One region of the Streptomyces ziwulingensis genome, then DNA from elsewhere that is predicted to be linked to it. Evidence: riboswitches for the same ligand, from Rfam matches in the RefSeq annotation. Region 1 holds a riboswitch; the other holds the start of a gene.

Region 1 (5,449 bases):
CCGCCTTCGGGGTGCCGTGGCCGTGGCCGGTCGCGCCCAGCGAGCCGTACAGCTCGGCCCGGACGGCGGCGACGCGAGGCAGGAGTTCCTCGTTGCGCAGGCGGCGGGCGAAGATGCGGGCCGCGCGCATCGGGCCGACCGTGTGCGAACTCGACGGACCGATGCCGATCGAGAACAGGTCGAAGACCGAGATGGCCACGGGGAACTCCTCAATACGGGGGTGGTGCAGAGGGGCGTGCGGGGTGGGGCGCCGCGCTCACTTGTGGCGGGCGGGCGCCCCGGGTGCTGCGGTGGCCGGGGTCCTACTTGTTCAGGCCCGGGTACAGCGGGTGCTTGTCGGCCAGGGCCTTCACCCGGGCGCTCAGCGCCGATGCCTCGTACGACGGCTTCAGCGCCTCGGCGATCACGTCCGCGACCTCGGTGAAGTCCTCGGCGGTGAAGCCGCGGGTGGCCAGCGCCGGCGTACCGATGCGCAGACCGGAGGTCACCATCGGCGGCCGCGGGTCGTTCGGGACGGCGTTGCGGTTGACCGTGATGCCGACCTCGTGGAGACGGTCCTCGGCCTGCTGTCCGTCCAGCTCGGAGTCGCGCAGGTCGACCAGGACCAGGTGGACGTCGGTGCCGCCGGAGAGGACGGAGACGCCCGCCGCCCTGGTGTCGTCCCGTACCAGGCGCTCGGCCAGGATGCGTGCGCCTTCCAGCGTACGGCGCTGGCGGTCGGCGAACTCCTCGCCGGCCGCGACCTTGAAGGCGACCGCCTTGGCGGCGATCACGTGCTCCAGCGGGCCGCCCTGCTGACCGGGGAAGACAGCGGAGTTGATCTTCTTGGCCAGTTCGGCCGTGGAGAGGATCACACCGCCGCGCGGGCCGCCCAGCGTCTTGTGCGTGGTGGTCGTCACGACGTGCGCGTGCGGGACCGGGTTCGGGTGCAGGCCCGCCGCGACCAGACCGGCGAAGTGCGCCATGTCGACCATCAGGTACGCGCCGACCTCGTCCGCGATCCGGCGGAACGCGGCGAAGTCGAGCTGCCGGGGATAGGCGGACCAGCCGGCCACGATCAGCTTCGGCTGCTTCTCCTTGGCGAGGCGCTCGACCTCGGCCATGTCGACCCGGCCGTCGTCACCGACGTGGTAGGCGACCACGTCGTAGAGCTTGCCGGAGAAGTTGATCTTCATGCCGTGGGTCAGGTGACCGCCGTGGGCGAGATTCAGGCCCATGATCGTGTCGCCCGGCTTGAGCAGCGCGAACATCGCCGCCGCGTTGGCCTGGGCGCCCGAGTGCGGCTGCACGTTGGCGTGCTCGGCGCCGAAGAGCGCCTTCACCCGGTCGATCGCGATCTGCTCGATCACGTCGACGTGCTCGCAGCCGCCGTAGTAGCGGCGGCCCGGGTAGCCCTCGGCGTACTTGTTGGTCAGGACCGAGCCCTGGGCCTCCATGACCGCCACCGGGGCGAAGTTCTCGGAGGCGATCATCTCCAGGGTGGACTGCTGGCGGTGCAGCTCGGCGTCGACGGCGGCGGCGACGTCCGGGTCCAGCTCGTGCAGGGACGTGTTCAGGAGGGTCATCGTGTCCTCGCCCGTCAGCCGGCCGAGAAGGCGGTGTACTCGTCGGCGGAGAGCAGGTCGCCCGGCTCCTCGGTGACGCGCACCTTGAACAGCCAGCCGCCCTCGAAGGGCGCGGAGTTCACCAGCGACGGGTCGTCGACGACGTCCTCGTTGACCTCGGTGACCTCACCGGAGACGGGGGAGTACAGGTCGGAGACGGACTTGGTCGACTCCAGCTCGCCGCAGGTCTCGCCCGCCGAGACGACGGCGCCGACCTCGGGGAGCTGGACGAAGACGACGTCACCGAGCGCGTTGGCCGCGTGCTCCGTGATGCCGACCGCCGAGACGCCGTCCTCGGCGACCGACAGCCACTCGTGCTCCTTGCTGTAACGCAGCTCATGGGGGTTGCTCATGGCCTGAATTCTCCTGTATGCGGGGGAGTGCTGGTGAAGGGGGGAGTACTGGGGAGTATCGGGGACCCGGCCGAGCGGCGGAAATGTGCGCGGGGTCACCTTCGGCACCCCGCGCGCGGCCCCACCGGCCGGTGCCGTCCGGGACTGCCGGGCGGCCCAGGTCGAGCGGGATGCCCGCTCTGCCCGCACCGGCCGGATCGCGTCCGGACCGTCCGGGCCGGCGCTACTTCTGGCGCTTGTAGAACGGCAGCGCCACGACCTCGTACGGCTCGTGGGTGCCGCGGATGTCCACGCCGACGCCCGGGGTGCCCGGGGCGGCGAACTCGGCGTCGACGTACGCCATGGCGATCGGCTTGCCGAGGGTCGGGGACGGGGCGCCGGAGGTGACCTCGCCGACCTCCTCGCCGCCGGCGACGACCGCGTACCCGGCGCGCGGCACCCGGCGGCCCTCGGCGACCAGGCCGACGAGCACCCGGGGCGGGCTGTGCTCGGCCCGGGCGGCGGCCTCGGCGAGCGCGGCGCGGCCCACGAAGTCGCCGTCCTTCTCGAACTTGACCACCCGGCCGAGCCCCGCGTCGAAGGGCGTCAGCGTGGTGGTCAGCTCGTGCCCGTACAGCGGCATGCCCGCCTCCAGGCGGAGCGTGTCGCGGCAGGACAGGCCGCACGGCACCAGCCCGGCCGGGGCGCCCGCCTCGGTCAGCGCCCGCCACAGCGGCTCGGCGTCGGCCGGCGCGACGAACAGCTCGAAGCCGTCCTCGCCGGTGTAACCGGTGCGGGCGATCAGCGCGGGGACGCCGGCGACGGTGCCGGGCAGGCCCGCGTAGTACTTCAGACCGTCCAGGTCGGCGTCGGTGAGCCCCTTGAGGATGCCCGCGGACTCCGGGCCCTGCACGGCGAGGAGCGCGTAGGCGTCGCGGTCGTCGCGGACCTCGGCGTCGAAGCCGGCCGCCCGCTCGGTCAGCGCGTCCAGGACCACCTGGGCGTTGGAGGCGTTGGCGACGACCAGATAACGGGCGGACCCGGCCCCGGCCCCCGCCCCGGCCCCCGCCTCGGCCGCCGCCCCGGCCCCCGCCTCGGCCGCCGCCCCGGCCCCAGCCTCCGCCCCGGCCCCCGCGCCGGCCTCCACCTCGGCCGGCGCCCCGGCCTCCGCCCCGGTCCCCGCCAGGCGGTAGACGATCAGGTCGTCCAGGATGCCGCCGTCCGCGCGGCAGATCATGGTGTACCGGGCGCGGCCGGGCCGCACCGCGCCGATGTTGCCGACCAGCGCGTGGTCCAGCAGGCGGGCCGCCTCGGGGCCGGTGACCGTGATCTCGCCCATGTGGGAGAGGTCGAAGAGCCCGGCGCGGGTGCGCACCGCGGTGTGCTCGTCGCGTTCGGAGCCGTAGCGCAGGGGCATGTCCCAGCCGGCGAAGTCGGTCATGCTCGCGCCCAGCGAACGGTGCAGCGCGTCGAGCGCGGTGCGGCGCGGGCGCCGGGGGTCGGTACTGCTCATCGGTCGTCTCCCAGGGCAGGACGGGCGAGGTCGGTCCTCCCCATCTGTCATCGGAACCTGAGAGGTTCGCCTCGGCCACCGGAGCGCGGCGGCCGGGACTTGCACCTTGGGTGGGGCCACCGGGGCGGCCCGCTTTTCAGATGTGCCTCGCCCGCGCGGTAATGGGGGCCTGAGAGATTCAAGGGAGGGACTTGCTCCTTCGGCGCCCCGGTGCGGACCGGGGACTCTCCCGCGCGGATTCGAACGGCCGGTATGCAGTTGGCGTCGCCATCATTGCACGGCGGGCCCGCTCACGGCAGGCCCGCGATCTGTAACCGGCTTGTGGCAGTAAGCGAACGAAAACACGAGACCTCCGCATTACCTTCTCTTTACACTCGACGGGGAGGGGACTCGTACCGCCCCAGGGGAGGACGATCACGGTGAACAGGACCACGGCGTACGCCACGACCTCGGGTCTCGCACTGCCCGAGCAGCCCGGCGCACCGGCCCGGGAGGTGTGCGCCGAACTGCCCGCGTCCGTCGTCCGCGATCTGCGGGACAGAGACGGCCACAGCCCGCACGCCTTGCTGTTCGGACCCCGGGACCTGGTGGTCGTCACCGGCCTGCCCGGCAGCGGCAAGTCCACGCTGATGGAGCGCACGGTGCGCGGCCGGCGCATCGACTCCCAGGACACCCGCGACCGCTGGGACCGGCGGATGCCGCGCTTACTGCCGTACGGGCTCTACCGCCCGCTCGTCCGTCTCGCCCACTTCGCCGGGCTGCGCCGGGCGCTGCGCTCCGGCGAGGGCGTGGTCGTGCACGACTGCGGCACGCAGGCGTGGGTGCGCGGCTGGCTGGCCCGCGAGGCCCGCCGCCGGGAGGGCACCCTGCACCTGCTGCTCCTCGACGTCGGCGCCGAACGGGCGCTGGCCGGGCAGCGCGAGCGCGGCCGGGGCGTCTCCCGGTACGCGTTCCTCCGGCACCGCGCGGCCACCACCCGCCTGGTGCGCGGCGCGGAGCAGGGCTCCCTGCCGGCCGGGTGCACCTCGGCGATCCTCCTGGACCGGGCGGCGGCGGACACCCTGAGCCGCATCGCCTTCACAGGCTGACCGGCCCCCGGCGAGGGGAGCGGGACACCGGCGGGCCGCGGGAGGGCCGGCCGTACGGGTTAGCCTTTCCAGCCCCAGCAGCGGTTCCACACAGGCGGTAGGCAGATGGACTTCCCGGCGGACTTCTCCGCGGACTTCCCGGCGCGGGCACATCCCCACGCGCACGGCGGCTGGCCCGGCAACGAGCTGGAAGAGGTGCTCTCGGCCTCCCTCGGCGTGCCGGGCGCCGGCGGCCGGATAGTCGAGGTGCTCGGCCGCGGCCTCGTCTGGGTCCCGCTGCCCCAGGGCGGCGGTCCGCACAGCGGGCCCCTCGACCTGCCCACGCTGGAGATCGAGGGCCAGGCGTACGTACCGGTGTTCAGCTCCGAGGAGCAGCTCCGGCAGGTCGCGGGCGCGCACATGGCGTTCACCGTCGCCCCGGCGGTCGAGTTCGCCCGCGGTCTGCCCCCGCACGTCGGCATCGCCGTCAACCCGGACGGTGTCGTCGGCATCCCGCTGCCGCCGCCGGCCGTGGCCGAGCTGTGCCGGGCCGGGCGCACCCCGCTGGACGGGCCGGCGAGCGGCGGCCGGGTCCGGCTCTACGAGCCCGACTGGCAGGAGGACCCGGTCGACTTCCTCGCCGCGGCCGGTGCCGAGTTCGCCGCCATCGGCGTCGTACGCAGCGCCCGCCGCTGTCTGGCCGCCGTCGAGACCGCGGCGCCGGTCCTGTTCGTCGGCGTCGAACTGACCCACTGGGAGGGTGACGCGCGGACCCTGCCGCTGGAGGCCCTGGGCCGCGCCCTGGGACGGGCGCCGGTCCCGTGGCCGGTCAACCTCATCCTGCTGGAGGCGGCCCAGGACCCGGTCTGCGACTGGCTGCGCGAGCGGGTGCGGCCGTTCTACCAAGGGGAGTTGTAGCCGCCGCCCGGCCGG
Region 2 (5,449 bases), on a different contig from region 1:
GTGCGCGACCAGCCCGCCCGGCCCGGTGTACAGCACCGGGTAGTGCGGCTCCAGCCGCTTGGCCACGTAGTTGGCGGAGAGCACGGCCACCTGGGTGGCCCGCTTCAGCCCCTCGCCGCCCATCAGCCGCACGTACGCCCAGGAGATCGGCAGGATGCCCGCCGAACCCCAGGGAGCCGCCGAGACGGGGCCCACGCCCGTCCGGGGTCCGGCCGCGGGCTGGAGCGGGTGGTTGGGCAGATACGGCGCCAGGTGCGCGCGCACGCCCACCGGGCCGACGCCGGGACCGCCGCCGCCGTGCGGGATGCAGAACGTCTTGTGCAGGTTCAGGTGCGAGACGTCGCCGCCGAAGTGACCGGGCTTGGCGAGTCCCACCAGGGCGTTGAGATTGGCGCCGTCCAGGTAGACCTGGCCGCCCGCCTCGTGCACCTGGGCGCAGATGTCGGCGACGTGCTCCTCGAAGACGCCGTGCGTGGACGGGTAGGTGATCATCAGCACGGACAGCTCGTCGCGGTACTGCTCGATCTTGGCGCGCAGGTCCTCGACATCGATCTCGCCGTCCCCGGCGGTCTTCACGACGACGACCCTCATGCCGGCCATGACGGCGCTGGCCGCGTTGGTGCCGTGCGCGGAGGACGGGATCAGGCAGACGGTCCGCTGCTCGTCGCCGTTGGCGCGGTGGTAGCCGCGGACGGCGAGCAGACCGGCCAGCTCGCCCTGCGACCCGGCGTTCGGCTGGAGCGAGACCTTGTCGTACCCGGTGACCTCGGCGAGACGCTCCTCCAGCTCGCGGATGAGCGTGAGGTAGCCCTGCGCCTGCCCGGCCGGGACGAAGGGGTGGAGCTGCCCGAACTCGGGCCAGGTCACCGGCTCCATCTCGGTGGTCGCGTTGAGCTTCATGGTGCAGGAGCCCAGCGGGATCATGCCGCGGTCCAGCGCGTAGTCCCGGTCGGCCAGGCGGCGCAGGTAGCGCAGCATCGCGGTCTCGGAGCGGTACTGGTGGAAGACGGGGTGGGTCAGGAAGTCGTCGGTGCGCAGCAGCCCCTCGGGCAGCGCGTCCCCGGCCGTCCCGTCCAGCGCCTCGATGTCGCCCTCGACACCGAACGCGTTCCACACGCCGCCCACCTGGGCGCGCGCGGTGGTCTCGTCGCAGGCGACGGAGACGTGGTCGGCGTCGACGAGCCACAGGTTGACGCCGTTCTCGCGGGCGGCGCCGACGATCTCGGCGGCCCGGCCCGGCACCCGCGCGGTGACGGTGTCGAAGTAGTCGCCGTGCACGATCTCGACACCGCCGGCGGCGAGACCCGCGGCGAGAAGGGAGGCGTACCGGTGGGTGCGCCGGGCGATGCCCCGCAGCCCGTCCGGCCCGTGGTAGACGGCGTACATTCCGGCCATCACCGCGAGCAGTACCTGCGCGGTGCAGATGTTGCTGGTGGCCTTCTCGCGGCGGATGTGCTGCTCGCGGGTCTGCAGCGCGAGCCGGTAGGCGCGGTTGCCGTCGGCGTCCACCGAGACGCCCACCAGCCGTCCGGGCAGGCTGCGGGCCATCTTCTCGCGGACCGCCATGTAGCCGGCGTGCGGACCGCCGAAGCCCATCGGCACACCGAAGCGCTGGGTGGTCCCGATCGCGATGTCCGCGCCCAGCTCACCGGGCGACTTCAGCAGCGTCAGCGCGAGCAGGTCGGCGGCGACGGTGACCAGGGCGCCCAGCTCGTGCGCCCGGTCGATGACCGGCCTGAGGTCGCGTACGGCACCGGAGGCGCCCGGGTACTGGAGGAGGACGCCGTTGATCTCCCGCTCGGCGACCTCGGCCGGGATGCCCTCGCCGAGGTCGGCGACGACGACCTCGACACCGGCCGGTTCGGCGCGGGTCCGGATCACGGCGACGGTCTGCGGCAGCGCGTCCGCGTCGACCAGGAAGAGGCCCTTCTTGTTCTTGCCCAGGCGCCGCGACAGCGCCATCGCCTCGGCGGCGGCGGTGGACTCGTCGAGCAGCGAGGCACCGGAGGTGGGCAGACCGGTCAGCTCGGCGACCATGGTCTGGAAGTTGAGCAGCGCCTCCAGACGGCCCTGCGAGATCTCCGGCTGGTACGGCGTGTAGGCGGTGTACCAGGCCGGGTTCTCCATGACGTTGCGCAGGATCACCGGCGGGGTGAACGTGCCGTGGTAACCGAGCCCGATCATGGAGTCGAGGACCTCGTTGCGGTCGGCGAGCGAGCGCAGCTCGGCCAGCACCTCGGCCTCCGTGCGCGCGGACGGCAGGTCCAGCGCGTCGGCGTTCTTGATCACGTCCGGCACCGCGGCGGCCGTGAGCTCGTCGAGCGAGCCGTATCCGACCTGCGCGAGCATCTTGGCGCGGGCCTCGTGGTCGGGGCCGATGTGACGCTGCTCGAACGGGGTTCCCTGTTCGAGTTCGGAGAGCGGAGTACGGTGAACGGTCATGGCGGGGGCCTCCTGGTCTGCGCGACCTTCGAGGGGCACCACTCGGGTACCCGGACGGCCTCCCCCTCTGTCATCGCGACCTGAGAGCTTCACCGGCCGCCCGAGGGCCGCCGGCTTTCCCCGTCGGTGAGAGCGGAAGCCGTCGACACCCGCTCTGCTTTCCAGAGTGACCTCGTCCATGCGGTACGTGTGCCTGAGAGATTCCGGGGAGGAGTTGCTCCTTCGGCGCCTCCGATGAAGCCTGGAGGACTCTCCCGCGCGGGGTCAGCAGCCGTTTGCCAGCGTACCAGCGCGATTGACGTACGGTCTTTCGAGTGGCCGTCCACCCGAATGTGCTCTTTTGTAGTGCTTACGGATGATTTACCGGATGGTTCGTGACCATGTGGAGGGCCCGTGCGTACCGACATCGATCCGCGCAATCTGATCGGCCGCAAGGCGTTCGACCGCGACGGCAGCAGGATCGGCACCATCGACGAGGTCTATCTCGACGACGCCACCGGCGACCCGGAGTGGGCGGCCGTGCGCACCGGCCTGTTCAGCAGGGACGCGTTCGTGCCCCTGGAGCCCAGCGAACTCGTCGAGGGCGCCCTGCGGGTCCCCTTCGAACGGTCCCTGATCAAGGAGGCCCCCGACTTCGGCGTCGGCCGCCACCTCTCCCCGGAGCAGGAGATCCAGCTCTACCACCATTACGGACTCGACGTGGCCGCCCCTCCCCCGCCCCCCGACCGGGACTTCGGCAAGCTGGCCGGCCACGAGGAACCCACCTGACCCTCCTCCTCCGGTGCCGGTGGCGCCGGCTCCTCGGCCACCAGCGGCAGCGGCTCGGCCGGTTCCAGCTCGGCGTCGTCGACCCGGAAGGTGCGCACCCGCCCCGGCTCCCGCGAACCAGGGGTCTCGAAGCGCACGGTGACCCGCCCCAGCCCGCTGCCCTGCACCCATCCGTGCCCGTACACCGCGTGCCGCACGTCGTGCCCCGAGGGCCAGCGCCGCTCGGCGGGCGGCGCCTGCGGCTCGACGGGCGCACGCCGGTCCACGTCCGGGCCGGCCGGACCGGCCGGACCTCCCGCCGCTCCCCGCTCCCGCTCCCGTTCTCTCTCCCGCTCCCGTTCTCTCTCCCTCTCTCGTTCTCTCTCCTGTTCGCGCTCCCGTTCCCGTTCCCCGACCGCCGCCTGGGCGAAGAGATCCTCCTGTGTGTAGTCGGCGAGCCCGCTCACGCCCACGCCGAGCAGCCGTACGCCCCCGGTCGTGTCCACCCCGTCCAGCAACCGCGCCGCCGCCTCCTCGATCACCGCCGGATCGTCCGTGGGCCCGCGCAGCGTCTCGGAGCGGGTCAGGGTGGAGAAGTCGTACCGCCGCACCTTGAGCACGATGGTCCGTCCGGACAGCCCCGCCGCGCGCAGCCGCCGCACGCACCGGTCGGCGAGACGCCGCACCTCCAGGCCGACCCGCACCCGGTCATGGATGTCCACGTCGTAGGTGTCCTCCACGGACACCGACTTCGCCTCCCGCTCGGCGACCACCGGGCGCTCGTCGTGCGCCAGCGCCATGGCGTACAGCGCGTGGCCGTGCGCCTTGCCCAGCAGCCGCACCAGCTCGTCCTCGCCCGCCTCGGCGATCTCCCCGATCGTGGTGATCCCACCCCGCCGCAGGTGGTCGCCGGTGGCCGGCCCGACTCCGGGCAGCGTCCGCACGGACATCGGCGCGAGCAGGGCCCGCTCGGTACCCGGCTCGATCAGCACCAGCCCATCGGGTTTCGCCGCCTCGGAGGCGATCTTGGCCAGCATCTTGGAGGCGGCGAGCCCGACCGAGCCGGTGAGTCCGGTCGCGGCCCGGATGTCGGCCCGCAGTCGGGCACCGGTCAGCTCGGCCGACTCCGCGTCCCAGGCCGTCCCGCCGGCCTCCAGATCCACGAACGCCTCGTCCAGGCTCAGCGGCTCCACCAGCGGCGACAGCGCCCCCAGCAACGTCATCACCTGCTCGCTGATCGACCGGTAGAGCGCGAAGCGCGGCACCAGGTAGGCGGCGTTGGGCGCGAGCCGCCGGGCCTGGCCCATCGGCATCGCGGAGTGGACGCCGAAGACCCGGGCCTCGTAGGAGGCGGTGGCCACCACACCCCGCGGCCCCAGCCCGCCCACGACGACGGCCTTCCCGCGCAGGCTCGGCTTGGACGCCTGCTCCACCGAGGCGAAGAAGGCATCCATGTCGAGATGGAGGATCGTGGGTGCGGTTCTCACCTCTCCGATGCTGCCCTACACCACTGACAATGCCCTGCCCACGCCCCCGGGCATCACGTCCGCGGCGGTCCTCACACCGCGCGGTTGCGCCTGCGCGCCAGTTCGTCCGCCGGGTTCTGCCCGATCAGGGTCTCCCCCGTGTCGACCCGCTCACCGTGCAACTGGGACAGCGCGCTCTCCACGTCCCGCCACACCACGCCGACGGCGATCCCGAAGATCCCCTGACCGCCCTGGAGCAGTGCGTGCACCTCGTCGGGCGAGGTGCACTCGTAGACCGTGGCACCGTCGCTCATCAGCGTCGTCCGCTCCAGATCGCGGAAGCCGCTCTCCCTGAGGTGCTGGACGGCGGTGCGGATGTTCTGCAGGGACACACCCGTGTCGAGGAACCGCTTCACGATCTTGAGGACGACGACGTCGTGGAAGCTGTACAGACGCTGCGTGCCGGACCCGTGGGCCGGTCGCACGCTCGGCTCGACGAGCCCGGTGCGGGCCCAGTAGTCGAGCTGGCGGTAGGTGATGCCGGCCGCCGCGCAGGCCGTGGGCCCCCGATAGCCGATCTGCTGGGCCGCCACGGGCGCCGCCTCTGTTCCGCTCGGCACCGCCGCCGGTCGCTGCCGCGCCTGGTCGGCCGCGCTGCTCTGCTGCGGATAGCCCCCGCCCGACCGGAGCCGAGAGCTTCCGGGAGGGTACGGACCGCTCGCCCCGAGACCGCGTCCGGGGGCACCCCCCACCGTACCGTCGCCGCTGCTTCTCACGCCGACCTCCGTCCTTGA

Evidence for each region. Region 1 has a riboswitch for glycine ahead of ABEB00_RS29595 (glycine cleavage system aminomethyltransferase GcvT). Riboswitches for the same ligand answer to the same signal wherever they lie in the genome.
Region 2: another riboswitch for glycine. It lies ahead of gcvP (aminomethyl-transferring glycine dehydrogenase); the one in region 1 lies ahead of ABEB00_RS29595 (glycine cleavage system aminomethyltransferase GcvT).

What each region holds. Positions count from the first base shown of each region.
Region 1 is NZ_BAABIG010000072.1:23,712-29,160, forward strand. Features, by position in the region: gene ABEB00_RS29580 (L-serine ammonia-lyase) at 1-199, opposite strand, end outside; gene glyA (serine hydroxymethyltransferase) at 303-1,565, opposite strand; gene gcvH (glycine cleavage system protein GcvH) at 1,580-1,957, opposite strand; gene ABEB00_RS29595 (glycine cleavage system aminomethyltransferase GcvT) at 2,181-3,500, opposite strand; glycine riboswitch at 3,484-3,595, opposite strand; glycine riboswitch at 3,596-3,691, opposite strand; gene ABEB00_RS29600 (AAA family ATPase) at 3,869-4,537, shown strand; gene ABEB00_RS29605 (enhanced serine sensitivity protein SseB) at 4,643-5,434, shown strand.
Region 2 is NZ_BAABIG010000061.1:154,210-159,658, forward strand. Features, by position in the region: gene gcvP (aminomethyl-transferring glycine dehydrogenase) at 1-2,442, opposite strand, end outside; glycine riboswitch at 2,614-2,709, opposite strand; gene ABEB00_RS27745 (PRC-barrel domain-containing protein) at 2,836-3,210, shown strand; gene ABEB00_RS27750 (DNA polymerase IV) at 3,129-4,676, opposite strand; gene ABEB00_RS27755 (MerR family transcriptional regulator) at 4,748-5,431, opposite strand.